3 regions of the Viridibacillus sp. NPDC096237 genome follow, and region 1 is predicted to be linked to each of the others. Evidence: riboswitches for the same ligand, from Rfam matches in the RefSeq annotation. Region 1 holds a riboswitch; each other region holds the start of a gene.
What was found. Region 1 has a riboswitch for cobalamin ahead of ACQKMD_RS16915 (ribonucleoside-diphosphate reductase subunit alpha). Riboswitches for the same ligand answer to the same signal wherever they lie in the genome.
Positions count from the first base shown of each region.

Region 2: it holds a riboswitch for cobalamin, as region 1 does, so the genes downstream of both, ACQKMD_RS13930 ((2Fe-2S) ferredoxin domain-containing protein) here and ACQKMD_RS16915 (ribonucleoside-diphosphate reductase subunit alpha) in region 1, are expected to answer to the same signal.
Region 3: it holds a riboswitch for cobalamin, as region 1 does, so the genes downstream of both, ACQKMD_RS03390 (ABC transporter substrate-binding protein) here and ACQKMD_RS16915 (ribonucleoside-diphosphate reductase subunit alpha) in region 1, are expected to answer to the same signal.

Region 1 is NZ_JBNNTI010000036.1:11,409-22,258, reverse strand. It holds gene ACQKMD_RS16935 (TIGR00266 family protein) at 1-611, shown strand, start outside; gene ACQKMD_RS16930 (MFS transporter) at 950-2,149, shown strand; partial or broken gene ACQKMD_RS16925 (NAD(P)-dependent oxidoreductase) at 2,209-2,411, opposite strand; gene ACQKMD_RS16920 (ribonucleotide-diphosphate reductase subunit beta) at 2,700-3,740, opposite strand; gene ACQKMD_RS16915 (ribonucleoside-diphosphate reductase subunit alpha) at 3,753-6,017, opposite strand; cobalamin riboswitch at 6,158-6,336, opposite strand; gene ACQKMD_RS16910 (PepSY domain-containing protein) at 6,572-7,744, opposite strand; gene ACQKMD_RS16905 (PepSY domain-containing protein) at 7,836-8,525, opposite strand; gene ACQKMD_RS16900 (ATP-binding protein) at 8,527-9,885, opposite strand; gene ACQKMD_RS16895 (response regulator transcription factor) at 9,875-10,585, opposite strand; gene ACQKMD_RS16890 (undecaprenyl-diphosphate phosphatase) at 10,719-10,850, opposite strand, start outside.
Region 2 is NZ_JBNNTI010000024.1:50,566-61,415, forward strand. It holds gene ACQKMD_RS13885 (cobalt-precorrin 5A hydrolase) at 1-7, opposite strand, end outside; gene cobM (precorrin-4 C(11)-methyltransferase) at 4-786, opposite strand; gene cobI (precorrin-2 C(20)-methyltransferase) at 786-1,493, opposite strand; gene cbiE (precorrin-6y C5,15-methyltransferase (decarboxylating) subunit CbiE) at 1,486-2,706, opposite strand; gene ACQKMD_RS13905 (cobalt-precorrin-5B (C(1))-methyltransferase) at 2,684-3,796, opposite strand; gene ACQKMD_RS13910 (precorrin-8X methylmutase) at 3,799-4,449, opposite strand; gene cobK (precorrin-6A reductase) at 4,462-5,238, opposite strand; gene ACQKMD_RS13920 (sirohydrochlorin chelatase) at 5,235-6,125, opposite strand; gene cobJ (precorrin-3B C(17)-methyltransferase) at 6,147-7,820, opposite strand; gene ACQKMD_RS13930 ((2Fe-2S) ferredoxin domain-containing protein) at 7,845-8,210, opposite strand; cobalamin riboswitch at 8,411-8,607, opposite strand; cobalamin riboswitch at 8,843-9,026, shown strand; gene ACQKMD_RS13935 (energy-coupling factor ABC transporter permease) at 9,225-9,986, shown strand; gene ACQKMD_RS13940 (energy-coupling factor ABC transporter substrate-binding protein) at 9,983-10,285, shown strand; gene cbiQ (cobalt ECF transporter T component CbiQ) at 10,287-10,850, shown strand, end outside.
Region 3 is NZ_JBNNTI010000002.1:104,515-115,364, reverse strand. It holds gene ACQKMD_RS03410 (transglycosylase domain-containing protein) at 1-753, opposite strand, end outside; gene ACQKMD_RS03405 (diguanylate cyclase) at 908-1,993, opposite strand; gene ACQKMD_RS03400 (DUF1934 domain-containing protein) at 2,207-2,644, shown strand; gene argS (arginine--tRNA ligase) at 2,644-4,311, shown strand; cobalamin riboswitch at 4,647-4,836, shown strand; gene ACQKMD_RS03390 (ABC transporter substrate-binding protein) at 4,966-5,919, shown strand; gene ACQKMD_RS03385 (FecCD family ABC transporter permease) at 5,916-6,911, shown strand; gene ACQKMD_RS03380 (adenosylcobinamide amidohydrolase) at 6,914-8,386, shown strand; gene cbiB (adenosylcobinamide-phosphate synthase CbiB) at 8,388-9,344, shown strand; gene ACQKMD_RS03370 (pyridoxal phosphate-dependent aminotransferase) at 9,331-10,425, shown strand; gene ACQKMD_RS03365 (bifunctional adenosylcobinamide kinase/adenosylcobinamide-phosphate guanylyltransferase) at 10,398-10,850, shown strand, end outside.

The sequences.
Region 1 (10,850 bases):
AATTAATGGGCGCCGGAAAACGCCTTATAACAGGTGAAAGTTTATTCATCACAACATTCACAAATGAAGGAATAGGTAAAAAACATGTTTCCTTTGCGTCTCCTTACCCGGGGAAAATTATTCCGTTAGACTTAAGTCAGTATAACGGCAAAATTATTTGTCAAAAAGACGCTTTCTTAGCTGCTGCCAAAGGTGTCGAAATTGGCGTTGAATTTCAACGTAAGTTAGGCACGGGTTTCTTCGGTGGTGAAGGTTTCATTATGCAAAAACTTGAAGGAGATGGCATGGCTTTTGTTCATGCAGGCGGTACAATCATTCAAAAAAAACTACAAGTTGGTGAGACTTTACGTGTAGATACAGGATGTCTTGTCGCAATGACTGCAGATGTTGATTACAATATCGAAATGGTCAAAGGCGTAAAAACTGCCCTTTTTGGCGGTGAAGGACTATTCTTCGCAACACTTCGTGGACCAGGAACTGTCTGGATTCAATCACTACCATTTAGCCGTTTAGCAAGCCGTGTATTCGCAGCCGCTCCACAAGTACCAGGCAACAAATCAGTAGACGAGGGCGGTATTGGCGGAATATTCAACATATTCAGCGACAAATAACTGCTAAAAATGCTCGTCCCAAAATTTCAACTGAAGACTTAACCTACTCTATTGTTAGAGTGGGTTATTTTATTACAGAGTAAGATTCTCCATTCGACCTGTCCAGAAAAACTATTTACCTGTACTCTCCTACTAGAAATCATTTTTATCACCAATGGATATTATATCCAAATATATTTTAACTCCTTCATGTCCTCGTGTTATACTTACAATAATTTCAAAAAAGGAGTGGACGAATATGAAAAGCACTTTACTGACTTTCAAAGACAACTCGGAGGGCATGCTGTCTTAATAATGAGAGTTTGACCTCCATTATTTCATAATACGGAGGAACAAAATTGAAAACACAACGATTTTATTATGCAATCACAAGTTTACGTTCACTGTTAATACAAATGGTATTCACACTGAACGCAATTTATTACGTTATAAATGCAGGATTAAACCCTTTACAACTGGTACTTATTGGAACGATTATGGAGGTAGCCGTATTTCTTTGTGAAATGCCAACTGGCTTGGTTGCTGATCACTTCGGCCGCAAACGTTCTTTATTCATTGGGACTTTGATTATTGGCATTGCACATTTACTTGAAGGGATTTTCCCTTCATTTTGGCCGATTGCTATCGCTTCTGGTTTGTGGGGAATAGGTTGGACGTTTATAAGCGGTGCTGAAGAGGCATGGATTGCAGATGAATTAGATGGTAAAAATTTAGATTCAGTATTTCTAAAAGGTGCTCAATTCAGGTCTTTAGGTAGTTTTATTGGTATTTTACTAAGTGTTTGTATTGCTACTGTATTTTCAGTACAGGTAACGATTATTATCGCTGGGATATTATTAATATTGCTAGCTTTCGGTGCTTTGTTCACAATGCCGGAGACAAAGTTTGTCAAAATTTCACGAAAACAAGATATATCTGCCATTCGTCATTTAATAACAACCATTCGACACGGCGCGCGACAAATCAAAGGAAATACAACGCTCGTAAGTATCGCGATAATAACTATACTTTTGGGATTGGCGAGTGAAGGTTTTGATCGGTTATGGGGTGCCCATTTCATTGAAAACTTCCGTTTACCTGAGAACGAATCAATCTACTGGTTTGGTGCTTTTTTTGCAGTAGCGCACTTATTAAACATTGTCGTTTTAAAATTTGTGGAAAGGCGTTTTAATAAAAATTATCCTGTCATTCTTTTGACTGCTAATGCTTTATTAATAGTAGCAATGCTTGCATTTGCCTTTAGCTCAAACTTTTTGCTGGCACTTCTAACGTTTTGGATAGCTGGTGCTCTTCGCGATATTAACTACCCGCTAATGAGTGTATTGACAAATGAAAGATTAGAAGCACAAGGTCGCGCAACTGCTTTGTCTATGTTCGGGCAACTTGATGCAATTGGACAAATTGCTGGAGGACCTATCATTGGCTTATTAGCACTATATACAACAATCGCTAGTGGTATTGCATCTACTGTACTATTTATTTTACCAATTCTATTCTTCTTAGTACTGATGCAAAGAAATGCTTCCAAGTTAAATTAAATATTTTACGACAAGAAAATGTGCCGTGGCTTAAAGAATCCTCCCTGCACATTTTCACATTACTTTACTTTATTCTTTATTTCTTTTCCTTGTAAACACGTTATAAGTGACTCAACGTTTTTTGCCATTATATTATTTCTTGTGCGAATGGAGGCACTACCTATATGGGGAAGCACTACGACATTCGGTAATGTTAATATTGGATAATCGTTGGGACTGGCTCTGTTTCAAATACATCAAGCCCTGCTGCCCAAATTTCTTTGTTTATTCTTCAGCGATTTCCCGTAGTGGTGCAATGCCCTCATCTGGTAATTGTCTATTAATCCAAAATAAGGGTTTAATTCAAACTTCCTCCTTTAAAAAACTTATCATATTCTCTAAAAATTCTGATGAAAAAGCATATAAATACTGTCTTTATAGGCAAAATTTCAAATGTCTATTAAGACAGTATTATCAATTAAAATTTTCTCACCTTTGTTTTTAACTATTTGCTAGAGAAAAAAATGAGCGCTATATACAGCGCTCATCTTCAGATTAATATTTATCTTTTTTATAGTTCATCAAAACCATTATCTTGAACATTTACCTTTACGTATTGACGAGAACGTTGTTCAAAGAAATCCGTTTTTCCTAAATCAACATCTTCATATGCTTTAATCCATTTCATCGGATTTTTTCGGTATCCTTCGAATGGTCTTTCATAACCTAATTGTGAACAACGGACATTTGTATAGAAATAAATATAATCTTCCACATCATCCACATCTAAGCCATCAATTTTATCGCCAATTACTTCATTAGCCCATTCAATTTCAAGTGCAGCTGCTTCCCTGAAGATTGCTTCAACTTGCTTTGCACGTTCTGGCGTATCATATTCAGGATATTCTTCTAATAATTCTTTATAAATTTTAACGAAAAGATCGACGTGAAGCTGTTCGTCACGATTAATATAGTTAATCATCGTACTCGTTGCTACCATTTTTTGATTGCGTGCTAAATGGTAGAAAAATGCGAAGCCCGAATAGAAGAATAAACCTTCTAATATAACATCATAGACGATGGAATTTAACATATGGTCGATATTCGGCTCTTCAGAAAATGTTTTATAACCTTTAATAACGAAATCGTTTCTTTTTTCCAAGACGGGCTCTGTACGCCAGAAATCAAATACTTTATCTTGCTCATCTTTTGATACTAAACTTGAAAGGATGTAAGAGTAAGAGTGATTGTGAATTACTTCCTGTTGTGCAAGGATAATCATTAAAGCATTTAAGCTCGAATCTGTTAAATAATCCGCTACTTTTCCTGCGTAATCTGTTTGAACGCTATCTAACATTGCAAGTAATCCGATGGTTTTCATAAACGCTTCTTTTTCATTCGCTGTTAATGTTGGGAACTCTTTAATATCGTTCCCCATATTAATTTCGAAAGGTGTCCAGAAGTTACCTAGCATACGTTTATATTTTGGATATGCCCAGCTAAAGCGAACATCATCCCAGTTTAATATATTAGAAGAACTCCCGTTTACAATACCTGTTGAACAGTTAGGAGCTGTTTTATCCATTAATTTTCGTTGTTCTAGCTTTGTCATTTTTAATTCCCCCTAGCTTGCACACGATTCACATTCTAATAATTCAACTGAAGTAGAGCGAACGTAGTAAGTCGTTTTAATGCCTAATCTCCAAGCATTTAAGTGCAATTCCAATAGTTCTTTAGCTTTTACTGTATTTTGTACGTATATATTCAGCGAAATACCTTGATCGACATGACGAGCGCGTGCTGCGTTTTGTTTTAAAGTCCAGTTTTGATCAATAAAGTAAGCAGATTTGTAATACCAAGTTGTTTCTTGGTTCAAATCAGGAACAGTTACTGGAATCTTATAATCCTTCTTCTCTTCTGAATAAGATTTTTGGAAGATTGGATCGATACTTGCTGTACTACCAGCAATAATTGATGTTGATGAGTTGGGCGCGATAGCCATTACGTATCCGTTACGCATACCATTTTCGGCAACTGCTTGTTGTAATGCTGCCCACTTTTCACCTTTATATTGACGTTTTGTGAAGTATTCACCTGTTTGCCAGTCTGAACCTTCAAATAATGGATATTGACCTTTTTCTTTTGCTATTTCCATTGAAGCTTGGATAGTTAAGTAAGCAATTTTCTCATAAAGCTTGTCCGCAAATTCAACTGATTCCTCAGATTCCCATGCAATGCTCTTAAGTGCCAATAAATGATGCCAACCGAATGTACCAAGCCCGATACCACGGTAACGTGCATTTGTACGTTCTGCTTGTGGAACCGGAATACGATTTAAGTCGATAACATTATCTAACATGCGTACTTGGATAGGGATTAACCTTTCTAAAGCTTCAGCAGGTACAGCTCGTCCAAGATTGATAGATGATAAATTACATACAACGAAATCTCCAGGTTTGCGACGAGTTACAATAACATCATCCTCTAATGTAATTGACTCGAACTGAGTTGCGCTCATGTTTTGGAAAATTTCTGTACAAAGATTACTTGAGTAAATCATACCTTCATGCTTATTCGGGTTTTTACGATTTACTTCATCACGATAGAACATAAATGGCACGCCAGTTTCTAACTGACTACGCATAATACGTTTCATAATATCAATTGCTGGTACTGCTTCACGCGTTAGTATTGGGTTTGCTAAGCAAGCTTCATATTTTTCACGGAATGATCCTTGTCCAAGTTTTTCGTCATAATAATCTTCTAGATTAAAGCCCATTACTTCACGGATTTCATGCGGGTCAAATAAATACCAATCTTCACGTGCTTCAACAGCCTCCATGAAGATATCCGGTAAGCTAACGCCTGTGAAAATATCATGTGCGCGCATACGCTCATCCCCGTTATTTAATTTCAAATCAAGGAATGGGAAAATATCTTTATGCCAAATATCCAGGTAAATCGCAATCGCACCTTGACGTTGACCTAGTTGATCTACTGATACGGCTGTATTATTTAATTGTTTAATCCAAGGAACAACTCCGCTTGATGCCCCTTTGAAACCACGGATAGATGAGCCACGGCTACGTACTTTCCCCATATAAACACCAATACCACCGCCAAATTTCGAAAGTGTCGCAACATCAGTGTTTGAATCATAAATACTTTGTAAACTGTCATCAACTGTATCGATAAAGCAGCTTGATAATTGACCATGGGTTTTACCAGCATTTGATAGTGTAGGTGTTGCAGTTGTCATATATAAATTACTCATCGCCCAATAAGATTCTTTAATTTTTGCAAGACGATTTGTTTTTTCATTTTGCATAAGTGTCATTGCAATAATCATCCAACGCTCTTGTGGCAATTCAATTGGTGTTTTGTTATAATCACATGTTACATAACGGTCTAACAACGTTTTTAAGCCGATATATGTAAAAATTTCATCTCGTTTAGGTTCAAGCATTAAGCCGATTTCTTCAAGCTCCTGGTTTGTATATGATTCTGTTAAAGCTGGATCATATAAACCTTTTTCAACAAGCTTTTCAACTTGTTTAGCAAATGCTGTGTATACTTGACTAACTTCTAGCTGACGTACCACAGACGCTTCTCTATAAACGCCTGCTAATAATAAACGAGCTGCAACGAAAGTCCAATATGTATCCTCTTCATCTAAATAGCTTAATGCTTCTAGGCTCATCGCCTTTGTCCATTCAGCATCAGTACCTTCTGGATTCTTTTCTTCCCAACGTTCAGCTTTTCGAATTAGCAGACTGATTTCTTCTCTTCCGAACTCTTCCTCTAAGCGGGATAATAATGTTGCTCTTTCATATGTCATTAATTGGATCATTTTGTCGTCTCCTTTTTTACAAATATAAAAGCGATGAATCTGCCTTCTTCGGCAGAGCCATCGCTCTAAGTTTTAAAATTGGAAACAGTTGAAATCACAACAAAAAAATACTTTTGTAATCAAAAGTAATTTGTTCAATGCAAAGTCTCTCGCTTCCACTTCTCAACCCCCGAAGAAAGTGTCGTCATGCGAAAAAGGCAGGTCTACTGGCTCATGCATCATCCGACTGTCATCCTTCCCAAGCATTGCTCAGTGGTTAATTAACAGTCGTCCGCATTCACAGTTGCGGGGACAGCTTCGGTTTCTATACCGAATTCCCTTTTAAACCGTATATGGTACCTTTTTTCGCTCACATACTATATATTGTGTTCTATTGATTAATCTAATCTAACATATTGTGTTCCTATCATACAAGTAGAAATTCTTAATTAAAGTAAATGAAAGCAAAAGACCTACAAAAAATGTTTTAAATTTTCCTATATAAACTATTTTGATTTTACAAAACAGGAGAAAGGAATTGTTTTTATATAATAGAATATTAAAAAACTACCCAAAGTCGTATTTTGGGTAGCCAAAGTTCTTTTTCAAAGAAATTAGTCGTCTTCGTAATCTTTTTCGAAGTCTAGAATGGCACCAGTCATAGCATCAATTTCTAATTCATATTCATACATACCATCTTTTACTTCAATTTCATAAACGCCATCTTCTTCATCTAATTCTATTTTAGTAATTGTACCTTTTGCTTTTGTTAAAGCAATTTGAGAAGCTTTTTGCTCACCGATGAAAGATGTTGTTGCTTTTGGTGTTTTTGTTATTCTTTCCTTATCTGATATTGTAGCTTTCCCAGTTACTGCATCTACATCAATTTCATATTCATATTCATTTGTTAAAATTTCAAATTCATATACGCCGTCTTCTTGGTCATATTTCGATTTTTTCACTGTACCATTAACACTTTGTAGAGCAATTTCTTTCGCTTTTGCAATACCTATTGCTTTGTTAATTGTTGTAGGTTTTGTCGTATTTCCAGTGCTTGGTTTAGTAGTTGTGATTACATCGTCTGATACTTCTGATTCTTTTTTTAGAATTTCACCTGTTTTTGCATCGATTTCAAACTCATATTCTGTAGCACCGTTAATAATCTCGATTTCGTATACGCCATCACTTTTATCTAATTTGGCTTTTTGTACAGTACCGCCAACATTATTTAGAGCTATTTTTTTTGCTTTTTCTAAACCGATTATTTTGCCAGTTACTACTTTTTTCGAGATTTTCTCTTTTTCTTTTTTCACAATTTTGCCTGAGTACGCATTGATATCAAACTCGTATTCATATTCTGCTCTAATGATTTCGATTTCGTAAATACCATCTTCTCTATCTAATTTTGCTTTTTTGACAGAGCCTTTAACCGATTTCAATGCTATTTCTTTCGCTTTTGCTAATCCAATTACCTGCTTCTCATTTACTGTATTAGATACTTTTGAGATTTCCATTTTCTTTTCTAGTAATTCTCCAGTTTTTGCATCTAACTTTAGTTCGTATTCTTTATTGTTTTTGCCCTGTACATCGATTTCATATACCTGTGTACCTTTTTCTTTATCCAATTCAACTTTATAAACTGTACCTTTTACATAACTAAGTGCCTTTTTTGAGACTTCTTCTGAAGATAAAATTTTACTTGCACTATTTTGAATACCTGCTGCTGCAACTACTCCTGTAACTGCAAGTGAACCTGTAAGCGCTATAGCTGTAATCATTTTTTTCATAATCAATTGCCTCCTCCTTGTTGATACTTATACTTTACACAATGAAAATGAAAGAATAAGGAGAACAAGATTAGAATTTGATGAGAAATTATTAATCCCACGTAGTCGAAATCACTTTTCCGGAAATAGCATGAATTTGAAATACTGCATCTTTGTCGTTCCCTTCAATCTCCACTAAATAATATCCGCCATCACTCGTATCGTAAAAAGAAACTTCATCGACAGTTCCATTTAGTTTTTTCTTAGCAATAGTAATCACTTGTTCTTTAGATAAGAGTGAAGACTCTTGCTCTGCATCTGCTTGAATTTCTGATAAAACTTCCCCATTAATCGCATTTATTAATAAGTTAATATGCTCTTTACCATTTACTATTTCTATTTGGTAAACGGGTTCTTCCTTATTTGTATTGAGTGAGATTTTTTTTATTTTCCCGTCATATTGTTCTTTTATAATTTTTCGTATTTCAGTTTCTGGTAGATAGTTAAAATCTTCTTTAACATCCGATTTATCCTGCGTCATTTGTAGAATTTTACCCGATTCTGCATCAACATTAAGTTGATAAAACTTGTTATTTCTTTGAAGTTGCACTCGATATTGATCGTTTATAGTAAGGAAGGAGATAATTTCTCCTCCATACATCGTTTCAATATTATTATAAATTTCTTCTGTTGTAAGAGATGTTTCTTTTGTGAGTTTATTCCAAATCATAAAACTAAGAATCGTCGCGATAATGATGAGTGTCACAATGAATAGTATTGATAGTTTTTCACGGATACGCATATCATTGTTCCTCCTCATTACTATTTTCAAATCGCAAGACGATTGTAGTTCCTTCACCTAGTGTACTTAATACAGTGATGTTAATAGCTAAACGCTCAGCAATTTCTTGTCCAATAGCTAGTCCTAAACCAGTACCACCCGTTTTACGATTGCGATCCTCACTAACACGATAAAAACGATCAAATAAATGAGGAATATTCTCTTTGGCAATGCCTTGGCCGAAATCTTGAATACGGACGACAAATTGCGTTCCTTCTTTTACTACACTTACATTGATTTCACGTTCACTATAGTGGCGTGCATTTTCTAAGAATATAAAGAATAATTGTTTTAGCTTTTGCTCATCAGTTTTTGTTATTGCGGGCCCATTTCCTAATAAGTTAAATTCCCTCCCGTACGCTTGATGCATTTGATGTAGTGTATCATCTAATACTTTATAAATATCGACTGTTGCAATAGATAGTGGAATATTCTCTTTATTTTTAGCTAATTCCAGCATTTGTTTTATCATTTCATTCATGCGAATGGACTCACTTAAAATTGCTTGTACAGCTTCATTCGCCACTTCTTTATTATCAAAACCACGACGTTTTAATAGACGCGCATAGCTTTCAACTACAGTTAAAGGTGTTTTTAATTCATGAGAAGCATTCGATACAAAATGCTCTTGCTTACGGTAGTTTTGCTCCAACTGAAACATCATCTCATTAAATGTACGACTCATTTCAGCCATTTCATCTCGGCCGTCATTTTCTACATTTATTTTTTCAAAAGTTCCTGACTTTTGGCTTTCTTGCATCGTAGCAATTAGCCGATGAATTGGTTTAGTAACAATGCGTCCAAGCGTCATACTTGATAGTACAATAGGAATTGTCGCAATAATTGTTACACCAAGCAAGACAAGTCGTAACAACTCTAGATTTCGCGCTACATCCTTCATGGACTGTAGCATTTGAATATGCACCACCGAACCATCAACCCAAATTGCCGGCATACTCATTGATAACACTGGGATACCCTCGTAGTTTTCCACCGAATATCGTTTATGCTCATCAATATTGGGATGATAATCCTCAATAACTTCAGTAGATTGTACCGTAACGAGTGACTTACCATTTTTATCAACGGGTCTTATTTCACCCCTTGGAGGGAGATATGCTCGTAATATAGTTGCTGGGTCATTTACTTTACTTGTTTGGCTAATAGACGTTACAAGCTCTTTTGACTCGGATAACAGTTGATTGTACTCTGTGTCATAGGCCATTTTTTCATATAAGAAATAAATTCCAATCATCGTAAGCATCAGAATAATCAACATGACAAGCGATGAGAAAACATGAATTTTTGTCTTAAGCTTCATTCACCTGCTCCTTTAATACATAACCGACACCTCGAACTGTTTGAATAAGTGTTTTTTTACTTCCTTTATCAACCTTTTGCCTAACATAACGGATATAAACATCCACGACATTGGTATCCCCATAATAGTCATAACCCCATACAGCATCTAAGATTTGCTCACGTGAAAGGACTTGCTTTGGATGCTTAACTAAATAAAGTAACAATTCATATTCTCTCGGAGTTAAATCAATAGAAAGACCATTTCTTTTAACTTCACGTGTCTGTTCATGTATAGACAAGTCTTTATACTCGTGAAAAAATTCATCCTGCTCTTTAGCGAATTCCTGTTGTTGTGGTTTAAAGCGAAGTGCGGCGCGAATTCTCGCTAGTAATTCATCTATTTCAAAAGGTTTTGTCATGTAATCATTAGCTCCCAGATCTAGTCCCATTACCTTATCCTCAACATCATCTTTAGCAGTAAGCATAATAACAGGTGTATTAAATTCAGTCGCACGAATTCGCTTCAATAGATCCAGACCATTCAAACCTGGAAGCATAATATCAATTAGGAGGAGATCCCACTGCTGTTCGCGGTATAATATAAGCCCATCTGTTCCTGTATGAGCAATTCCCGTTTCATAACCTTCAAATTCTAGTTCCAGCTGCAATACGCGTGCAATTTTTTCCTCGTCTTCTATGATTAAAATTCGCTCAACCATTATTTTCACCAACCGTTTTTTATTTTCATAGTACCATGTCATTATGAAAATTCCATGAGAAGGACTATATGATATACAAATCTTCTATATAAAAAGAGCCTACCCGCTTTAGAAAGGGTAGACTCAATTTCTATTAGAATACGATAATTGCTAATACAATCGCTAAAATAATGCGGTAGATGGCAAATGGCGTTAATTTTATTTTGTCGATTAATTTTAAGAAGAACTTAATCGATAGTAATGCAAAAACAAATGCACTAATGAA
Region 2 (10,850 bases), on a different contig from region 1:
CGATCATTGAGGTTTCACACCTTTTCTGAATCCGTGAGTGAAAGTTGCATCATATAGTTTTGAACGATATTCATCTTTATCATGAATATTAGGGTCAAGCGCCCAACCAGCTAGTATCATCGCATGCTTTCTGATACCATTTTTTCGCATATCCTCATCTAGATTAATAAGCGTAGTACGAACAATTTTTTGATCAGGCCATGATGCTCTTTGGATAACAGCAATTGGCGTATCATCGCTCCATCCTGCAGTTTGTAACTCTTTAACGATTTTCTTCGTTAAAGTAGCACTTAAAAATAATGCAATTGTACAATGATGACTCGCTAAATCACGAAGCTTTTCAAATTCAGGTACAGGTGTACGACCTTCAGCACGAGTTAAAATTAGTGTTTGCGTTAGATCTGGAATCGTTAGTTCGGCCCCAATTGCTGCAGCTGAAGCGAATACCGAACTGACACCTGGAATCACTTCTGCATATATATCTTCTTTTTTCAGTAATGCCAGTTGCTCCATTGTCGCCCCATACATTGCAGGGTCCCCTGTATGAATACGTGCTACTGTTTTGCCAGCATTTACACGGTCCACAATTACACCAACCATTTCTTCTAAATGCATCCCTGCTGTTTTAATTACTTCTGCTTCTGGTTTTGCTTTAGCAATAAGTTCATCATTTACTAGTGAATCTGTATACATAACAACGTCAGCTGTTTGTAAAATATTTAACCCTTTTACTGTGATTAGATCTGGATCTCCAGGTCCTGCCCCAACTATGTATATTTTTTTCATTATTTACGCACCACCATTAATGTTAAATATTCTAGCTCTGCATCTTCTAATTCATCCATTGACCAAATTACTTCCTCATCAGAGGTAACTTTTGTTACGACAGATGCTTTGTCATATAGATTTAACTCTTTTAATACTTGAATCATTAGATCCATTACTTTTGCAACTTTAATAAACACAACAGCATCATGGTCTTCAAGTGCTTTTTTCATAGCATCATAATCGTCAGTAGCTGGAATAATAGCAACATGATCATCCCCATCAGCAAGAGCAATACCTAAGCGTGAAGCTGACCCATTGAATGAGGAAATACCAGGAACCGTTTTTATCTCTATTTCTGGGTGCAATTCTTGCATCAATTTCATCATGTGAATGAATGTACTATAGAGTAGTGGATCTCCTTCTGTCACAAAAGCAACGTCTTTACCCTCTTGTAATTTTCCGTATACAAGTTCAACTGCTTTGTTCCACTCTCTATCAAGAATCTCTTGATCCTTCGTCATTGGAAAAACAAGTCCAAGCATATCTTTTTCACCCGGACGAATATATACATCAACTATACGTTGTGCATAGCTCTTACTTCCTTTGCGTTTTCGCGGATAAGCGATGACTGGTGATTCTTGAATCACACGAAATGCTTTAACTGTTATAAGTTCAGGATCTCCTGGACCTACTCCTAGGCCGTATAATGTACCGAAATTACTCATTGGTGTCTTCCTTTCGCTTTGCTGTAATAATATAAATTGGATTTAATGGCACAAATCGTTTCATACCTAAGATTGGTTTACTTCTAGAAATTTGAGCGTGCATAATAGATGTTTCAAACCCAAATTCTTCAAATGCCTCATTTGCACGGTATAAATTTTCTATGGTTGCTGCATTTAAAACAATTCTTCCACCTTCGTTTAAACGCTCACAGCATACTTGAAGAAGATTCTTCATGTTACCACCAGTACCACCAATGAAAATGGCATCTGGATTCGGGAAAGTATCAAGACCTTCTGGTGCTTTGCCGTGAATTGCTGTTAAATCAGTTCGGAATTTACGTTGATTTTGTAGGCAGTTTTCAAGATCACCTTCATTTTTTTCAATCGCAAATACTTTTCCTTCTGGTGCAAGCTTCGCAGACTCAATCGCCATTGAACCTGTACAAGTACCGATATCCCATACCGTGCTATTACTTGATAATTCCATAGCATATAAGCTTAGTACTCTAATTTCTTTCTTCGTAATAAGCCCTTTGTCGGGTTTACGTTGTGAAAATTCTTCATCATCAATACCTAAAGTCCATTTCGGGCTCTTACCTACTTTTTTGAGAATGACAACATTTAAAGGAGAGAACTCATGATTTTGCATATCCTCTAATTCATACCAACCGTATTTTTCATCTTCGCCTTGCATATTTTCTGCAACAAACGCACGATATTCCTTCATACCAAAAGATAATAAATATTCAGCAATTTTACTCGGGCTATTATCAGCATCTGTTAACAATGCGATTTTCGATTTACCATCAATTTTCTGCGCTAAACCTTTCATACTACGTCCATGAACGCTTATTAAATAAGAGTCCTGCCAGCTTTCACCCATTTTTGAAAAAGCTAATTGGATGGAACTAAAGTACGGATAAACTTCGATATCTATTTTGCTCGCTAAATAGCCACCAAGACCGTAAAACAATGGATCTCCTGATGCTAAGATGACTGTTTTACGCGTTTCATTTTTCAATAGTTCTACTAGCGGTTTTAAGCCGCCTTTTACGACAATTTTTTCTCCTGTATAGTGAGGAAAGAATGCAAGAAGTCTTTCTCCACCTACTAATACTTCACTATCTTCAATCCATGATAAATATTGAGGTAATAAACTCTCTTGACCGTTATCACCGATACCAATCAGTTTAATCGATTGAGTCAATGCCATCAGCCCTCCCTAATAATTGTCCCTTCATTGAATAAATAGCGGTATCCATGATGAGACCACCACGCACATGATTAAGTGACGATGTACAACAAGCTTCACATAAATGATTGAAGAATTGATTGTAACCAGCTTCCATCATCATTTCACCAACTTGAGAAGCTGTATTCGCACCGCATACTTCCTGTACAAGCTTATCTGATGCTCCGACGTCTTTTGCAAGTTCTGCCATAAACTCAAAGTTAATAGCTGCACTTTTTGAATGCACCATCATAACACCTTGGGCCACTTTCGAAAATTTCCCCATCATCCCTACTAATGACACTCTTTTAATACCTAGTCGTTTACAGTGCTTGAGTGCAAAACCGACAAAATCGCCCATCTCAATGAAAGCTTCTTCCGAAAGTCCTTCATATTGTTGCATGCCATATTTTTCACTACGTCCCCCTGTTGTCAATACAACATGATCGCAGCCCATGGCAACGGCTACACTGATCGCCTGCACAATACTTGCCATATATGCTGAACTAGAAAACGGTACAACCGTTCCTCTAGTGCCTAAGATGGAAATACCTCCGATAATCCCCAATCTTCCGTTTAACGTTTTTTTTGCAATTTCTTCTCCATCAGGAACAGAAATAACAACCTTAACGCCACGGTCAATTTGAAATTCATCTAGCGTTTCTTGAACTGTAGAATTTAACATTTTTCTAGGTACTGGATTGATAGCCGCTTCTCCAACAGGAACAGGAAGACCCGGCTTGGTCACTCTCCCCACACCGACTCCTCCATCTAAAATTATTCCTGGATGTTCTCCCCAACTGACAGTAGAAATGATTAATGCTTTATGCGTTGCATCTGGGTCATCTCCAGCATCCTTTATCGTTTCACAACTCACGGAATCTCCTTCAAAGACATTTTTTTCGATAGTAAATGTTGCATCTCGGCCCACCGGCAAATGGATCGTAGCTGTTTCTTGTGCTTCACCTGTAATAAGTGCCGTTAAAGCTGCTTTCGTTACGGCTGTTGCGCAAGCGCCTGTTGTATAGCCATGACGCATTTGCGATGGATCTTTTTTCTCTTTCTTTTGCATCATTAAGCTTGGTCTGCTAATAGTGAGATAGCATTTAGTGCCGCAACAGTTACAGTACTACCACCTTTACGTCCAAGATTTGTAATAAACGGCACTTCCGTTATTTTAGCTAGTTCTTCTTTTGACTCTGCAGCAGATACAAAACCAACAGGCATTCCGATAATTAAATCAGGCTTTACTACCCCCTCTTTTATTAATCGAATCAATTCAAGTAATGCAGTTGGCGCATTACCTATCGCATAAATTCCACCTTCATGTAAATGTGCAGCTTTTTGCATAGACATAATGGCACGCGTAGCACCGGCTTCTTTAGCTGCTTTCGAAACATCATCATCAGAAATATAGCAATATACATCTCCACCATGTTTTTGGAAACGTTTATGTCCAGTACCACTTTCAATCATTTGCACATCAGCGATTACTGCTTTACCAGAACGAATTGCTCGAATACCTGCTTCAATCGCATCTGGATGAATGATTACTGAGCGACCTAAATCAAAATCGGCTGAAGCATGAATAATACGACGAATAATTTTCCATTCATCTTCTGTAAAATCATGTGGACCATATTCTTCTAGAATAGTGGCAAAGCTATGTTCGTAAATTTTATCTGGGTCAACTGTTAAAGGTTTAAAATCTGTTCTGAAATCCATTTGGATTGCCTCCTATATTTGGGAAAGTTGAAGTTGAGTTTGTAATGCTTGAATCACATCATCAAAAGTAGAATGAACATTTTCGTAAGCTACTTTTGGTCTTGCAATCATAATTGTTTCAATGCCACATTCAAGAGCTGCTGTTAGTTTTTCGTCGACTGAACCGACTTTTCCACTTTCTTTTGTAATCATTAAAGTGACACCATATTGCTTATAAAGTGCGATATTTAGTTCCTTTGAAAAAGGTCCTTGAATAGCAACAATATTCTTTTGTTCTACACCAAGTTCTGCACATTTTTCCATATTGTCTAAACGTGGTAACATACGGGCAATGACTCTTGTATCCTCTAAACCTATTAGCTTCTCAGTAAATGTACCTAGTGTTTTACTGCCCGTGGTAAGCATAATAACGCCACGTTTTTTTGCTGCTAAATTCGCTGCCTCTTCATAGTCTTTTACTAGGATTAATTTTTCATCTCCAAATCGCTGACTTTCACGTTCATATCGAATGTATGGAACATTTGCTAGTTTTGCTCCTGCTAGCGCATTTTTTGATGCTTCTTCAGCAAATGGATGAGATGCATCAACAACAGCCTGTAAATTTTTTGATTGAATAAATTGAGCCATATCTTCCGCTGTTAGACGACCAATATGCGTTTCTATATTTGCTTCAACTAAACTTTTTGCAGCTGATTCAGTGACAACAGTTGCTAAAACTGAGTATCCAGTTTGTTGTAACTCTATCGCCAATGCTCTGGCATCGCTCGTACCTGCTAAAAACAAAATCATTTCGCAGTACCAGCATGTTCGTGTTCATGATCGTGATGATGATGGTGGTCGTGATCATGGTCGTGATGGTGATGATGTTCTACAAACTCCATTGCATTGATACGGTATTGGCAAGTATCACAGTTCATTTTCACATCACCTTGAAGCGATTCTTCCACACGGTCTGTTAAAACTGTTTTTAGTTCAGGATGGTACCCAAAGTAAGCTGCTAGTTTTACATCCAATTCAGGATACATAGTTTGATAGCTTAAGACCATTTGTTCCATACGTTCCATTAAAATACCCGTGAATAGGAAGTAAGGAAGCATAATTACTTTTTTCGCTCCTAGCTGCTGGCATCTTTCAATACCTTCCTCAACTGTTGGATAAGTAACCCCCATAAAAGCACATTCTACTGTATGAACATTTAATTGTTCCCAAAGCATACGAGCAATTTTATAAAAGTCGCTATTAGCATCTGGGTCACTACCACCACGTGCGATTAATAAAATAGCTGTATCTTTATTTTCCGATTCATGATTGAAACCGGCTTCTGTTAAACGCTCTTTTAATATTGAGAAAATGGATTCATGTACACCTAGTGGACGACCATATGTAATTTGTACAGTAGGATATTTTTCTTTCCCTTCATCAATCGCTGCTGGAATATGAATTTTCGAATGTCCTGCTTGTAATAAAATAATCGGAATAACATGGATATCCGTAGCACCTTTAGCGACACAGTTATCAATCCCCTGTGCAATGTTTGGTGATGCAAATTCTAAAAAACAAGATTCCACTAGTAATTGACTATCTAATGTTGGCTTTAATTGCTCTACAAATTTATTAACCTCAGCATTACCCTCTGCTAAACGACTACCATGACCGACGAATAATATAGCTTGCATAAATACAATTCCCCCTAATTTTTAATCCCCGCAAGGAGCAGGTTCAATTTCAATTTTCGGTGACATATCTTGATAGTTAAATCCTTGAATTCGCTTCACACGTTTGAAGTACTTGAACAAGCGCTCGTTCGGATGCGCATTTTGACGATATTCTTCAACGATGTTACTGACAACTTCTACTATCTTTTCAGGATCAATACCTTCTGCTACTGGTTGCCCTGGATGAGCTGTTCTACCAACTGGTTTCGCACCTACGAAAAGATCAAATTTACCTTTTCTATAGACGATTCCAACGTCCTCCATCACGGCTTTGTAACAAGCCATTCCACATCCATTAAAGCCGATATTAAATTCTTTTGGCATGTGTAGGCCCCCTAATATCTCTTGAAGTTCCTCTGCATAAGGAATACCGCCTGTTTTTTCACCATCACAGAAATCACATGCTTTTATTGTTACAACATCACCAACAGGGGACAAAATAAAGTTTGCATCTCGCAATTTAGCTGTGATGATATCTGGAGTTGTCGTTGGTATTCTCAATAGAATATTATGATTTGGTGTATACTCCATCGTCCCTTTTTCTCCAACTACTTCTGCTAAAGTCATCATTTGTTTTGGTGTAAATCGTTTATTCGCAACACCGGGGCTGACTGCTAATTCGAATATAGATTCCATTTCTTGTTGTACATAAGTAGCCTGTGTTGCCACTTGCTGATCAGTTACACGTGATAATGCATCCAACGCCATTTCAAAAGAGCCAATAGTAGGTTTTGATTCAACTTTTACAACTGACAATTGCTGAGCTTTTACTAAAGCAGGTACGCTATCAATATTTTGACTTCGCTGAATGCCAGTTTCTTGGTCCATTGCCCAAGGCTCAGCTTCTTCTTTCAATCGTTGATGTGGTTTTAATGGTTGTTGTTCAGCATTCAATGTGTACTTCCTTTGATAACCACGGGGTGTAATCATTTTATTGTCATACAAAAATGTTGATGAATTACCGATGACAACTGTCGTTAACATACCAATATCATGATTCAACATATCTTTTAAATTCGTAATGATGATGTTTTGGCGATCACGATAGGCGCTTTTAACTAGCCCTACAGGTGTCTCTGGTGAACGATATTGTAGTAAAATACGCTGAGTTTCAACAATTTGGCGTGTACGGCGACCACTACGTGGATTATAAAGAGCGATTACAAAATCCGCCATTGCCGCAGCTTCCACTCGTTTTGCAATTAAGTCCCAAGGTGTTAAGTGGTCACTTAAACTGATCGTACATGAATCATGCATAACTGGTGCGCCTAGTAAAGAGGCACATGAATTTATTGCAGAAATACCAGGAATAACTTCAATTTCAACACCCGTTGCCTCAGTCCATCCTTTTTCTATTAGCACTTCATAAACTAGACCAGCCATTCCATAAACACCAGAGTCTCCACTTGAAATGACCGCAACTTTTTTACCATTTTCAGCTTGTCTTACAGCTTCTTGCGCTCGTGATACTTCTTCAGTCATACCTGTACTGATGACAGCGGTATTACTATCGATTAAATCTTGAATGAGTTCTACGTAGGTTTTATAACCGATAATGAAATCACTTTCTTGCAGTGCTTCTACTGCCCTTGTTGTAATATGTTTAAAATCCCCTGGACCAAAACCAACTACATAAAGTTTGCCAAGTTGTGACATTCAAGCATCTCCTTTTCGTAACATCTATCTATTTTTCGAAATCCCTTTAATCGCTCCTGATATCGGGTTTTTCGTCATATTGCCATTAATCGTTTGATAGACGACATGTGGTGCAACTTGCTGGTCGATACAGTCACGTACAATTTGACGACCAATTTCAGGAGATTCTGCTTTATACCAAGTACCTTGTGGATATGCAATAACGACACAAGCATCTTTACAACGACCATTACAGCGAGTTCGAGTTGTATGTATTTGTTCATCAATTCCAAGTCTAGAGATCTCATCTCTTACTGCCAGTGTAACTTCTTCACCGCCCTTTTTTAAACAGCTACTGCCGTTACAAATGAGCAAATGGCTTTTCATACTTTCTAAATTCCAAGTTGTCATAGTGATCCTCCCAAATGGTGTTCATCTTTTCTTATGAAAAAACTATGGAAATAGGGTAAATTGGCAGCTAGTTAACTATTTTGTTAAATAAAAAAACCTTAATTCAAGGAATTAAGGTTTAAAAACTAGATTATTCAGACAACACACAAAAATAAATAAGCGTCATCTACTGTAGCCTTCACCTTTCCCTCCGAAAAGTATCGTTCATAATTATAAAAGCAGGTTTCCTGGCTTACGCGTCACTTTACTTTGATCTCTTCCCAGTATTTCACCAGTGAGGATTATCATTTCATCAGCGTTACAGTAGCGGGGGCTGCATCGGATTCGAACCGATTTCCCTATTATCCAACTTGCTCTATGTTCTAAACATGTTGGCACTTTTAAATTTGTTATTCAATTGTATTATTCAGTAAATTCTAAAGCTGTATTTATCATATACTAAATTTTGTTAGATTCAAATAGATTTTTTAAGAATTAATATCTTGACATAATATTAAATAAACATTTTCATCAAAATATTGTTGTTGAAAACAGCTTCTGCAACGTTTTTACTTCAATTTAATTTATTTAGTTTTTCAAAAAAAATCTAGTAGAAAGAAAATTCTCATGATACACTATATTCTGAAATCTAATAATTCAATAAACTTCATGGTGTTAAATTAGCGTTTAACTTAAAAGGGAAGTCGGTGTTAATCCGGCGCGGTCCCGCCACTGTGTTGAGGAGTTTTGCTACGTTATGTCACTGTCTAATGATGGGAAGGCAGTAGTGAAATGATGATTCTAAGCCAGGAGACCTACCATGAAGTGAGGAAATGTTTCAACCTACGAGGATGGGTGTGAAAGTGAGTAAGTCTTATTTACTGATGACTATTCCTTCACGCACTTCTTTCTATGAAAGAGGTGCTTTTTTATGACAAATGGCTTATGCCCTATCCAGAGAGGTATTTCATAGGAGGTGTTATTTTTCAACTAATAAGTCGCCTGTAACAATACATACACAAAAGGGAGATTAACATGAATAAGCTAAAATCAATCTTTAATTGTAAAATGATTTACTTTTTAGTATTTGTCATGATTGTTCCAAAGCAAGCATTTGCCATGCACATTATGGAGGGGTTCTTACCTCTTGAATGGGCTATCTTCTGGTGGGCGGTAACGATTCCGTTTTTGATTATTGGATTTCGTTCAATTCGTAAAACAATTAAAGAAAATCCAGATACAAAAATGATGCTCGGTCTATCAGGGGCATTTGCTTTTGTATTATCTGCACTAAAAATCCCATCTGTAACTGGTAGTTGTTCTCACCCTACTGGGGTTGGTTTAGGAACTGTTTTATTTGGACCATTTGCAATGAGTATTGTAGGTTTTATCGTTCTATTATTTCAATCACTTTTATTAGCACATGGCGGCTTAACAACTTTAGGAGCCAATGCATTTTCTATGGCTGTTGTTGGTCCACTAATTGCATACGGTATTTATAAAGGGGCAACTAAAGCTGGATTATCTTTTGCATTTGCAGTATTTTTGGCTGCTGCTTTAGGCGATCTTGGTACTTATATTGTCACTTCTATTCAATTAGCACTTGCATTTCCTTCTGAAGTTGGTGGATTCTTTGCGTCGTTCACGAAATTCAGTAGTATTTTCGCTTTAACTCAAGTTCCTTTAGCTATTTCTGAAGGTATTTTAACTGTTATTATTATGAAATTCTTGAAAAAATACAATGTTTCTGAGCTAAAAGCACTTCATGTCTTCTCGAAAGGAGCTGAACAGCGATGAAAAAGAATTTAATACTAATAGCAATCGTTGTCATTCTTGCTATTTTCCCGCTATTCATTCAAAAGGGAGCGGAATTTGGAGGAGCTGATGGTGAAGCTGAAGCAGCTATTGGCGAAATAAATGCTTCATATGAGCCTTGGTTCTCAAGTATTTGGGAGCCGCCAAGTGGGGAAATTGAAAGTCTATTATTCTGTCTTCAAGCAGCCATTGGTGCTGGATTTATCGGTTACTTTATTGGTTTAACACGAGGTAAACACAAACGCAAGAATAATGTTAATAACAAAGAGAGTCAAATATAAGATGATCCTTATTGATAAATATGCTTATATGAATCGTTGGCAGCATATTCATCCTATTGAGAAAATGGCATTTACCTTTTTTCTGATGTTATTTTCTTTAACTGTGAAAGACACTCTGATATCACTCATCACATTTACTGTGATGAGTGCTTTTACAATTTTAGGCGCTAAAATTCCTTTTAAATACTATATCAAGTTATTATTAGTACCTGGTTTTTTCCTTTTAACGGGTATGCTGACCATTTTGATTTTATTTACAGGTAATTATAACTTCATACCTACACCACTTTGGACGACAAGGGTTTTTGGATTGCATATTTTTATAACAAAACATAGTTTAGAAATGGCAATCCAACTCTTTTATACTGTTCTTGGTAGTATTAGTTGCTTATATTTTTTAACATTAACAACACCGATACATGATATATTACATGTATTTCGGAAATTAAGAGTTCCTACCCTTTTAATAGAATTAATAGAAATCACATATCGCTTCATTTTCGTTTTTTTAGAAACATTACTAAAAATCCATCAAGCGCAAAATTCCCGACTTGGTTATATAACT
Region 3 (10,850 bases), on a different contig from region 1:
CGCACGCTCTGATTGTTCTTCTGAAATGACATTTTGGTTCGTCATTAAACTTAAGATCAATTGTTGACGACCTATTGATTTTTCTTTATCTACTACAGGGGAATAAATGCCTGGTCCTTTTGGAATTCCGACCAACAAAGCAGCTTCAGATAGTGTTAAATCTTTCGCCGATTTTCCGAAATAAAATCTACTTGCAGCTTCGATACCGTACATACCATGCCCGTAATATACTGTATTTAAATAGCCTTCCAAAATCTTATCCTTATCATAAAAGACTTCAAGTCGGTATGCATATAGTGCTTCATTCGCTTTCCTTAACCATGTTTTCTCATGTGATAAGTATAAATTACGAGCGTATTGCTGCGTAATGGTACTTGCTCCTTCAACTTTGCGCATTGCCTTAACATCTTTTAATAATGCGCCTGCAATACGGGTAAAATCAAAACCGTTATGTGAATAGAAATTTTTGTCTTCTGTTGCAATAAGTGCTTTTGAAACAAAAGGAGAAATTTCATCTAAGCTTACCCAATAACGGCGTTCTTGTGAGAATTTATCGCCAGCTCGGTGCCCATCAGCATCTAAAAAAACGGTTGCCTTCGGAACAGCGAGAGAAGGCGCACCAGCAATTTGCGCATATATTCTGAGTGACAGCAAAACTGTTAAAACGGCTGAAATGCCCACGACACCCCACATAAGAGTACGTTTCCAGCGTTTATTCACCCTTCTTTTTCGCCAATAGTCTGCTCGTTTCATATGAACAGCTCCGTTCCACCAATTTAGCGATAGTATGTGATGATTTTATGTAAAATAAACGGGCGAAAAAAAATAAAAAGGATGAATATGGTAATTATTGATGGCAACAAAAAACGCTAAGAAAGTGGAATATTTTCAGAGCGTTAAAAAAACATTAACTATTCAATTGATTAACATGAACAATTTGATTTGTACCTCTTGCTATTGCTTGCATAATTGCTTTATCTGCTGAAAAAGCGAGATCTTTTGATGTTTTACCATTATCAGGATAAGAGCAAATACCGACGGATACTGTAATCGATATCACATGACCGGTAGACACAACGAGCGGTGTTTTAGCGATTTGTGATCGAATTAAATTTGCATAATGTATGCCATATGCAGGAGGAGCGTCTTTGCAAACTATATAAAATTCCTCACCACTAATCCTAGCTGCCTCTGCATCAATCGGTTTTACGAAATCTTTTAATTGAGTACCAATTTGTTGTAAGATTTCATCGCCAACAGGATGACCATACGTTTTATTAACTTTTTTAAAAGAGTCAATATCAATTAATATTAATGAAAAAGGATCATTATTAGAGAGTAAATCATCTATTATTTGCTGGAAACGCCGGTTATTTGGTAGCCCAGTTAAATAATCTGTTTCTGCCATTTTTTCAGTTTCACGCATACGATCAAATTGATTTCGAATTGATTTCAACACAAGTAAAGTTATGTAAAATGAGATAAAATAAAACAATGCAGTTTCAATTACATTTTGTAAGCCATGTGTCCAAGTATCTGAAAGAATAAAGAAGATAATGCAAACTTGGACTACGATATAAGTAAAATAGAAATTCACATTGCGGAAAGTAATTGGTTTTTTTATTGAAATTAATGTGATAACACAACCAATTGTTAATATATTTAATCCTGAAAGAATAGAAGTCTCTGACAGACCAAACACATAAATTCGGAAAATCCCAATGATGAGAGAGGAAATTGCAATAGCAATAGGCCCTCCTATTAATCCACTGAGTAAGATACTAACAAAACGACCATCACTAATAATATTATTTTGGTAATGTACAGCCGTACCCATCAAAAGTAAACCTGTAAGTCCAGCTACAAGCCCGACAATCCATGGCTGTAGCTCAGAGAAGCTAGCTTGATAAGGTTGTAATGACTCGTATAACCAATATGAAAAGATAACAAAAGTAAATAATATCGAAAAATTAATGACTAATTCGAGCAGCATTTAGATTCTCTCCTACCATTTTATCCCTCCATTATAACATTCAATTTTGCAAGGAAAATGAAAAAAATTGCGTTTCCCCTAGAAAACGACAAAAGTTAGTTGTATCGTTAAGTTTTAAAGATACCTCCAAAATTTACTTGCACCTTGAAAAAACAAGCGAATCTAACCTATAATAAGAAGGTTATATTAAGAATGAAACGGAGGCCCATAAGTATGACTAGTGAACTTAAAGCACCCGTAAAATTAAAGTTAAAAACGACAATTCGACAATCTGAAGGAGAAGCTGAAACTTATGAGCTTTGGTCAGAAGGTACGATAGTTCAAAAAAGGGACCAAACGTACTTACAATATGAAGAAGTTCAAGAAGATAAACATATTCGTTCAACTTTAAAATTCGGTAATAATGAGGCCGTTATTCTACGAAATGGTGATGTGAAAATGCGTATGCCATTTTTACTTAATCATGAACAAAACGGTCATTATGATAGTGAATACGGTGCATTACCAATCGTGACGTATACGAAGGAGATGCAATTCGAACCGCATGAAAGTAAAATGAGCGGACGATTCTATTTAAACTATGATCTAATCGTTGGTGGACAATCAGTAGGCGATTATACTTTAGAAATTAATTACTCGGAGGGAAAATAATGAACGCAGTAGAACAAGTGCAACATGCGATTAAAGAAGCGCTTCTTGCAGCAGTAACTAAAGCAGGTCTTTTAGAAGATACATCAACACTGAACGTACACTTAGAAACACCAAAGGATAAGGCGAATGGCGATTATGCAACTAATATTGCTATGCAACTTACAAAATTAGCGAAAAAGCCACCTCGTACGATCGCTGAAGCCATTATTGAAAATCTTGATACAACAGGTACTGCTATCGAGAAAATCGACATCGCAGGTCCTGGTTTTATGAATATTGTGCTACGTAAAGACTACCTAGCAGAAGTTATCACAACTGTTTTAGCACAAGGTACAGAATATGGGCGTTCACAGGCTGGTGCCAATGAAAAAGTACAAGTGGAATTTGTATCAGCTAACCCAACTGGTGACCTTCATTTAGGACATGCACGAGGAGCATCTGTAGGAGATTCACTATGTAACGTTTTAGATTTTGCAGGATATGATGTCTCACGTGAATACTACATCAATGATGCGGGGAATCAAATCAATAACTTAGCAGCATCTTTAGAAGCGCGCTACAAACAATCTTTAGGCTTAGAAGCTACTATGCCTGAAGATGGTTATCATGGACAAGATATTATTGATATCGCAGGTAAACTAGCTACTGAGTTTGGTGACTCTATCCTAAGTAAACCAGATGAAGACCGCTTTGAATTTTTCCGTGAACATGGTTTGAAATTGGAACTTGGTAAATTACAAAATGATTTAGCAAACTTCCGTGTAGACTTTGACGTTTGGTATTCTGAGACATCACTTTATAAATCAGGTAAAGTTGAAACTGCTCTAGAAAAATTACGTGCAAATGGTCATGTATTTGAAGAAGAAGGCGCTACTTGGTTCCGCTCTACTACATTTGGTGATGACAAAGATCGAGTACTTATAAAGAATGATGGCTCATACACATATTTAACACCTGATATTTCGTACCATGAAGATAAAATCCAACGTGGTTTTACTAAGCTAATCAACATCTGGGGAGCTGACCACCATGGTTATATCCCGCGTATGAAAGCTGCAATCGAAGCACTTGGGTATGATCGAGATACGTTAGAAGTTGAGATCATCCAAATGGTGAACTTAATGAAAGACGGCGAAAAAGTGAAAATGAGTAAACGTACAGGTAACGCGGTTACTTTACGTGAGCTTGTTGAAGAAGTAGGTTTAGACGCAGTTCGTTACAACTTTGCAATGCGTGCTGGTGATTCTCATATGGACTTTGACCTTGACTTAGCTGTTAAGCAATCAAACGAAAACCCTGTATACTATGCACAATATGCACATGCTCGTATTTCTTCAATTTTACGCCAAGCAAAAGAACAAGGTTTAGCTGCTTCTGAAGAACATTTAAATCTTCTTAATGCAGAGAAAGAAATTGATGTCTTGAAAAAAGTAGGGGACTTCCCACAAGTTGTTGCGGATGCTGCAAAGAATCGTACACCACACCGTATTACTAACTACATTCAAGAACTAGCAGCAACTTTCCACAGCTTCTACAATGCTGAAAAAGTATTAGATGCTGACAACAAAGAGCGCTCAGCAGCTCGTTTAGCTCTAATCACAGCAGTTCGTACAACAATCGCCAATGCACTAAAACTAATTGGCGTATCAGCACCTGAAAAAATGTAATTACTGAAGGAGCCCCATCTATCTTCTTCTGCAGAAATTGCTGTAGGGTTTAATGGACGCTTACAAATTAGACTATTCCTCACTATTTCAGTGAAGAATAGTCTTTTTGATTAAATAAAGACAGATTAAGGAGAAAAATGAAATGAAATTGCTCAAATTAAGGATAAAATAGCTAAAATCATTCAATTCATTTTTACTTTTAAAATAAATAATAAAAACGAAAATAATAGAAAACTTCAAGTAGGTAGTTCTCATAATTCTACCACCCCTATTTGAAACAACTTGGACAAGTATTTAATTTTCTGTATAATTGAACACGATGTAATAAAAAATTGTATATTGTGATACATGCTGGTTCTTTACTTAGATTATGTAAAGAGAAAAGGGAAGTCGGTGGAAATCCGACGCGGTCCCGCCACTGTAAGTGTGAGCAAGTCGTAATCTGTCACTGAAGCCTAGCGCTTTGGGAAGGCGCGGTAAGCTGTGATCACGAGCCAGGAGACCTACCAACATGGAGACTACCAATTAGAACTACGCGGATAGAAATGGTGTCAGTAAAAGTGCAGTATCAGTACTGCTATGTATATATCCACTGTCATCGTATCTCTCGTCGTAAAACGAGGGATTTTTTTTATGAAAAAGGAGGAAAAGTAAATGAAGAGAATATGGCAATTTTGTTTAGTGTTCGTTTTAGCACTAGGCGTGTTAGTAGGCTGTGGCCAAACGGAGGATACAAAGAAAAAGGAAAATAGTGAGCCAGCGACAGAGCAACAGGTAGCAGGGTATCCATTAACAGAGACTGATGCACTTGGCAATGATGTGAAATTTACAGAAGCACCAAAGAGCATTATTACTTTGGTACCAAGTAACACAGAAATTCTTTTCGCGTTAGGATTAGAAAAAGAAATTACTGCTGTATCGGATAATGATGATTATCCTAAAGCGGCAACGAAAAAAGAAAAAATCGGTGAGATGGAATTTAACGCCGAGAAAATTATTAGCTTAAATCCAGAAGTTGTTTTTGCACACGAAACACTTTTAGGTACTTCTGAAGCAGGTCTTCAACAATTACGTGATGCTGGTTTAAAAGTTTTCGTTGTAAAAAACGCTAAGAATTTTGATGAAACATATTCAACAATTGAACAAATTGGCCACATTACTGGTAAAGCGGATGAGGCTAAGAAGATTACTGATGATATGAAAGCAAAAGTAAAAGAAGTACAAGCAAAAGTGAAAGATGTAAAACAAAAATCAGCATTCGTCGAAACATCAGATGAACCTAATATTTACACTGCAGGTAAAGATACATTTATGCAAGAATTGTTTGATCTAGCTAATATTAAAAACGTCACAGCAGATCAAACAGGTTGGTTCCAAATTGACCCTGAAGAAATTGTGAAACGTAATCCAGATACAATTATTGTGAAATACAACCTAAAAAATATTGTCGAGAAAGTGAAAAAACGCCAAGGATTCGATAGTATCACAGCTGTTAAAAATGATGAAGTTGTTCAAGTTGATGCGAACTTAACAAGCCGTACAGGTCCTCGTCTTGCTGAAGGATTAGAGGTCATTGCAAAAGCAGTATATCCAGAGGCTTTTGAGTGAAGAAAACCATTATAGGATACACCATAGCCTTTGTGATTTTAATCGTTAGTATTTGGTTAGGTGTATCAATTGGTTCTGTTAAAGTACCAATTAGTACGTTATGGAACACGGCAGCGGATCCAACAGCGACGAATATTTTGTGGAAAATACGAATGCCGCGTGTTGTGCTTGCAGGATTAGTAGGTGCTTCACTAGCAATCGCTGGTGCGGCTTTCCAAGGATTGCTGAAAAATCCACTCGCCGATCCGTATACGTTAGGAGTGTCATCCGGTGCCTCAGTAGGTGCTGTGGTGACGCTCTTTTTCGGCATTTCGACCCCTATTTTAGGTATATATACATTACCAGTCTTCAGCATGCTAGGGGCCATATTGGCGATGATGGGTGTAATGGCTTTTGCACGTTTAGTCGATCGTACGTTGAAGATGGAAACACTGATTTTAACAGGTATAATCGTTAGTTCATTTTTGGGTTCGGTTATTTCTTTATTAATCGCTTTAACAGGAGATGAGTTACGCCAAATCATTGGCTGGCTTATGGGGAGCGTTTCAATGCGTGGGTGGCCATATGTCAAAATGGTGTGGCCATTTGTACTCATCGGCTCATTTTTATTATGGCTAAACCGTCGTGAATTAAATGCTATGTTATTTGGAGAAGAACGTGCGAAGTATCTTGGTGTTGATGTGAAGAAAAGTAAAATGCTTATACTAATTGGTGGATCTATGTTAACAGGTGCTGCAGTAGCAGTGTCTGGCACAATTGGCTTTGTAGGACTTGTTGTACCACATATGACACGTCTTTTATTTGGTGCAGATCACCGACACTTGTTACCGTTATCGTTTTTAAATGGAGCATCTTTACTAATTGTTTGTGATTTATTTGCCCGAACGATTATTGCACCAACAGAGTTACCAATTGGTGTTATTACTGCATTTATTGGAGCGCCAGTATTTTCATATATCTTTTTCCGACAAAGAAGAACGAAGGGTGCGTAATTATGCTTACTGTAGAAAATGTTACTGGAGGCTATGATGCTACCAGGCCAATAGTACAAGACGTTTCGTTTACCGTGAAGAAGGGTGAAATTCTTGGTGTATTAGGACCTAATGGTAGTGGTAAATCCACGTTATTAAAAGTGATTAGTGGTATCTTGCCTTCAACAACCGGTCAAGTACTTATCGAGGAACAAAACATTAAAAACTTCTCACCGAAGGAATTTGCGCGCAAAATGGCTGTATTACCTCAGCTTCATGCCCATTCCTTTTCACATACAGTACGTGAGACGATAGCTTTAGGTCGCTATCCACATCAAAATAGTTGGTTTTCAACATGGTCAGAACAAGATGAACACGCAGTGAAAAAAGCTATGAATCAAACCGGTGTGGATTACTATGAACATACAAATCTCGAGTTTTTATCAGGTGGGGAGCAACAACGTACATTTGTAGCCCAAGCACTTGCTCAGCAAGCCGGTATCTTACTTTTAGACGAACCAACGAATCATTTAGATATTGCACATCAACGCCAACTACTAGATATGATTCGTCTTGAAGCAGTACAAAATGGCTTAACAGTTATCTCTGTTTTTCATGATATGAATTTAGCTTCACTATATTGTGATCAGCTGTTGTTAATGGAGAATGGGCATGTTAAGGCTATTGGTGAACCACATGAAGTGTTGAAAGAACAACAAATTTTAGAAGTATATAATACACGCGTTTCAAGCTATCCGCATCCAGAATTGCCAAAGCCACAAGTTACATTAATGCCAACCGCTATTGATGAACGTGAATCATATGTAGTAACTAAAGAACAATTCAAAGTAAGAGATGAATTTGTTGAACTTCGTACGGAATTTCCTTTAAAAACCGTATCCTCAGCTGTTCATAATGCAGGTTTTGGTTGGTTCCAATCTTTTGTCAATCGTGCAGTCGATTTGAGTTATATGTGTGCAGATGCCCATGAGGAGTTAAAAAGTTATCTAGAACAACATAATTTTATGCCTTCTAATACAGTGGCCATGATGACGGCAGTTGCAACTAAGTATGTAGTTATTCGCGAGTTTTCAAGCTCTATTGGAAGTATTATTGTTGCTGTGACCGCCGGTGTTGGAAATGCAGTGGATGTTTCAAAGGCGCATGAAAGAGTAAGTAAACCGTATATAGGAACGATCAATACTTGGGTCATCATTAACGGGAAATTAACGGAAGAGTCCTTTATGCAAGCAATGATAACAGCTACTGAAGCAAAGGTAAAAGCAATGCAGCAAGAGGAAATCATGGATCCAATATCACATACGATTGCAACAGGTACATCAACTGATAGCCTATTAATTGCCGCGACACAAAATGGTACGTTCATGGAATACGCTGGCCCTATCACAGATATTGGCAAGCTGATTGGTCATGGGGTTTATGAAACGACAGTTACAGCACTACAAGAATACAAACGTGCCAAGGGATGGTTATAAAATGTTAGCACATATTATTGCTTGTACTATTGGAATTACCTTAGATTGGTTAATAGGTGACCCTCCCAAAATGCCACACCCTGTTCGATGGATTGGTAATTTGATTGCTAAACTAACAGAATGTTTAAATAATGGTAAACATCGTAAATCAAAAGGTTTTATTCTTGTCTTAATCGTTGTTGGATTAACAACAGCAGTTACATTCGCGATAATTTATACTGCATATTCTCTCAATATTATTCTAGGTATTTTTGTAGAATCGATATTAATAGCTGTAGGTTTAGCAGGGAAAAGTCTAAAACAAGCAGCACTTGAAGTATACAATCCCCTCGTATCAGGTGAATTACAGGAAGCACGTGTGAAATTATCTTGGATTGTAGGGCGTGATACGGAGCATTTATCCGTACCGGAAGTAACGAGAGGTGTAGTAGAAACAGTATCTGAAAATACGAGTGATGGTGTAACAGCACCTCTCTTTTGGGCGTTTTTATTTGGTGGAACTGGTCTATGGATGTATAAGGCGGTTAATACGCTTGATTCAATGGTCGCTTACAAAAATGAGCGCTTCGCCGATTTTGGATATGTCGCTGCACATACGGATGACGTGTTAAATTATGTGCCAAGTAGAATCACAGGTTTACTGCTTTTACTAGGAACGAAAAATGAAAGTAGAAAACCATTTACGTACCGCATGAAAGGGTGGCTAAGCGATGCGAAGAAACACCCAAGTCCAAATAGTGGCTGGCTCGAGGCGGCTACAGCTCATCAATTAGGTATTCAGCTTGGTGGTGTGAATAGCTATAAAGGGGTTATATCGAATCGTGCGAAAATGGGTGAGGGCCATATGGAACTTGTACCACAGCATATTATACGTTCGATTAAACAGATGCAAGTTGTAACTATATTATTTTGGCTACTGATGGTCATTTTAGGAGGGGTTTTCGTTGTTATTACCTAATCATGGGGCTAATCCATATCGTTTATATACACAACTGGGCATTCAACCGCCTGCTGATATATTAGACTTTAGTGAAAATGTAAATCCATCTGGTGCGCCGGATTTTATCAAAAATGAATGGATCGATTACTTGCAATTATTACAAAGCTACCCGGATCCTGAAGGTGAGCCATTTCTATCTGCTGTTGCTAAATATCACGACATTTCTACAGAAAACATCGTTTTAGGAAATGGTGCGGCAGAAATATTCTCATTACTTGCGACATATTTCCGGGGAAATAATGCAATTATTTTACATCCGACTTTTTCAGAGTATGAAGCGACATTAAAAGAAAATGGTGTAGAAATACAGCGTGCAATTTGTGAAGATCTCGTTAATTGGAAGTTACCATTAGACGAACTTCAACAAACAATGCAAAATGCAGATGTACTATATCTATGTACCCCTAATAATCCAACTGGTGTATTACCTTCAAAAGAAGAGTTACATCAGTTAATTGCATTTGCAAAAGAGTCTAATTGTAGCATTGTTTTAGACGAAGCCTTTATAGATTTTGTTGATGAGCGTGCATCTTTTATACAATCAGTAAAGGGAAATCCGCAGTTGATCATTGTCCGTTCAATGACGAAAATGTACGCAATTGCAGGTATACGCCTTGGCTATATGGTAGCCGCACCTGAGATATCGAGTGCAATACGGAAACTTGCATCTCATTGGCATATTAATGGTATAGCAGCAGAAATAGGAGCACGATGTTTAAGTAAGGAAGAAGATGTTTTCCGTCAACAGGCTTGTGACTATGCTGAAAAAATGCGTACGCGTTTCCAAGCCTTTTTGCGAAGAAATCATTGTGTTGTTACGAACAGTGTCACAAATTATGTGAGCTTTCAATTACCCGATATTGCCCAGTCACAAAATTTCTTTATTTATATGCTTGAGAAAGGCATAGTACTGCGACATACAGAGAATTTTATCGGTATGGAAGGTACATGGTTCCGCGTAGGTATGAAGACACAGAAGGCAATGGATCAATTAGAGGAGGAGATGACGCATTGGTTTCAAGCGAACTCGTCTTTATAACTGGTGGGGTGCGTAGTGGGAAAAGTGCATATGCAGAAAAATGCCTGGAAAATTTAGCGTCAACTATGCCTAAAAAAAGACTTGTTTATGTTGCAACAGGTGTACCGTTTGATGATGAAATGAAGCAAAGAATTACCAGACACCAAAATGATCGAGCTGGACAACAGTGGACGACAATAGAGCAACCAACTGAATTTTCCAAGATTCTCTCTAAAATAACTGAAGGTGACGCGATATTATGGGATTGTGTGACTACATGGTTAACGAACGAATTTTATGACGGTTATGAAACTGGTGTGTGTTGTTTTCAAGTAGAGGGATGTATCGAACGTAAATTTATAGCGATGCAAAATACGGTTCATGCATTACGTGAAAAAAATGTACCGATTGTTGTCGTCTCTAATGAGGTACTAGATGAGCCCATT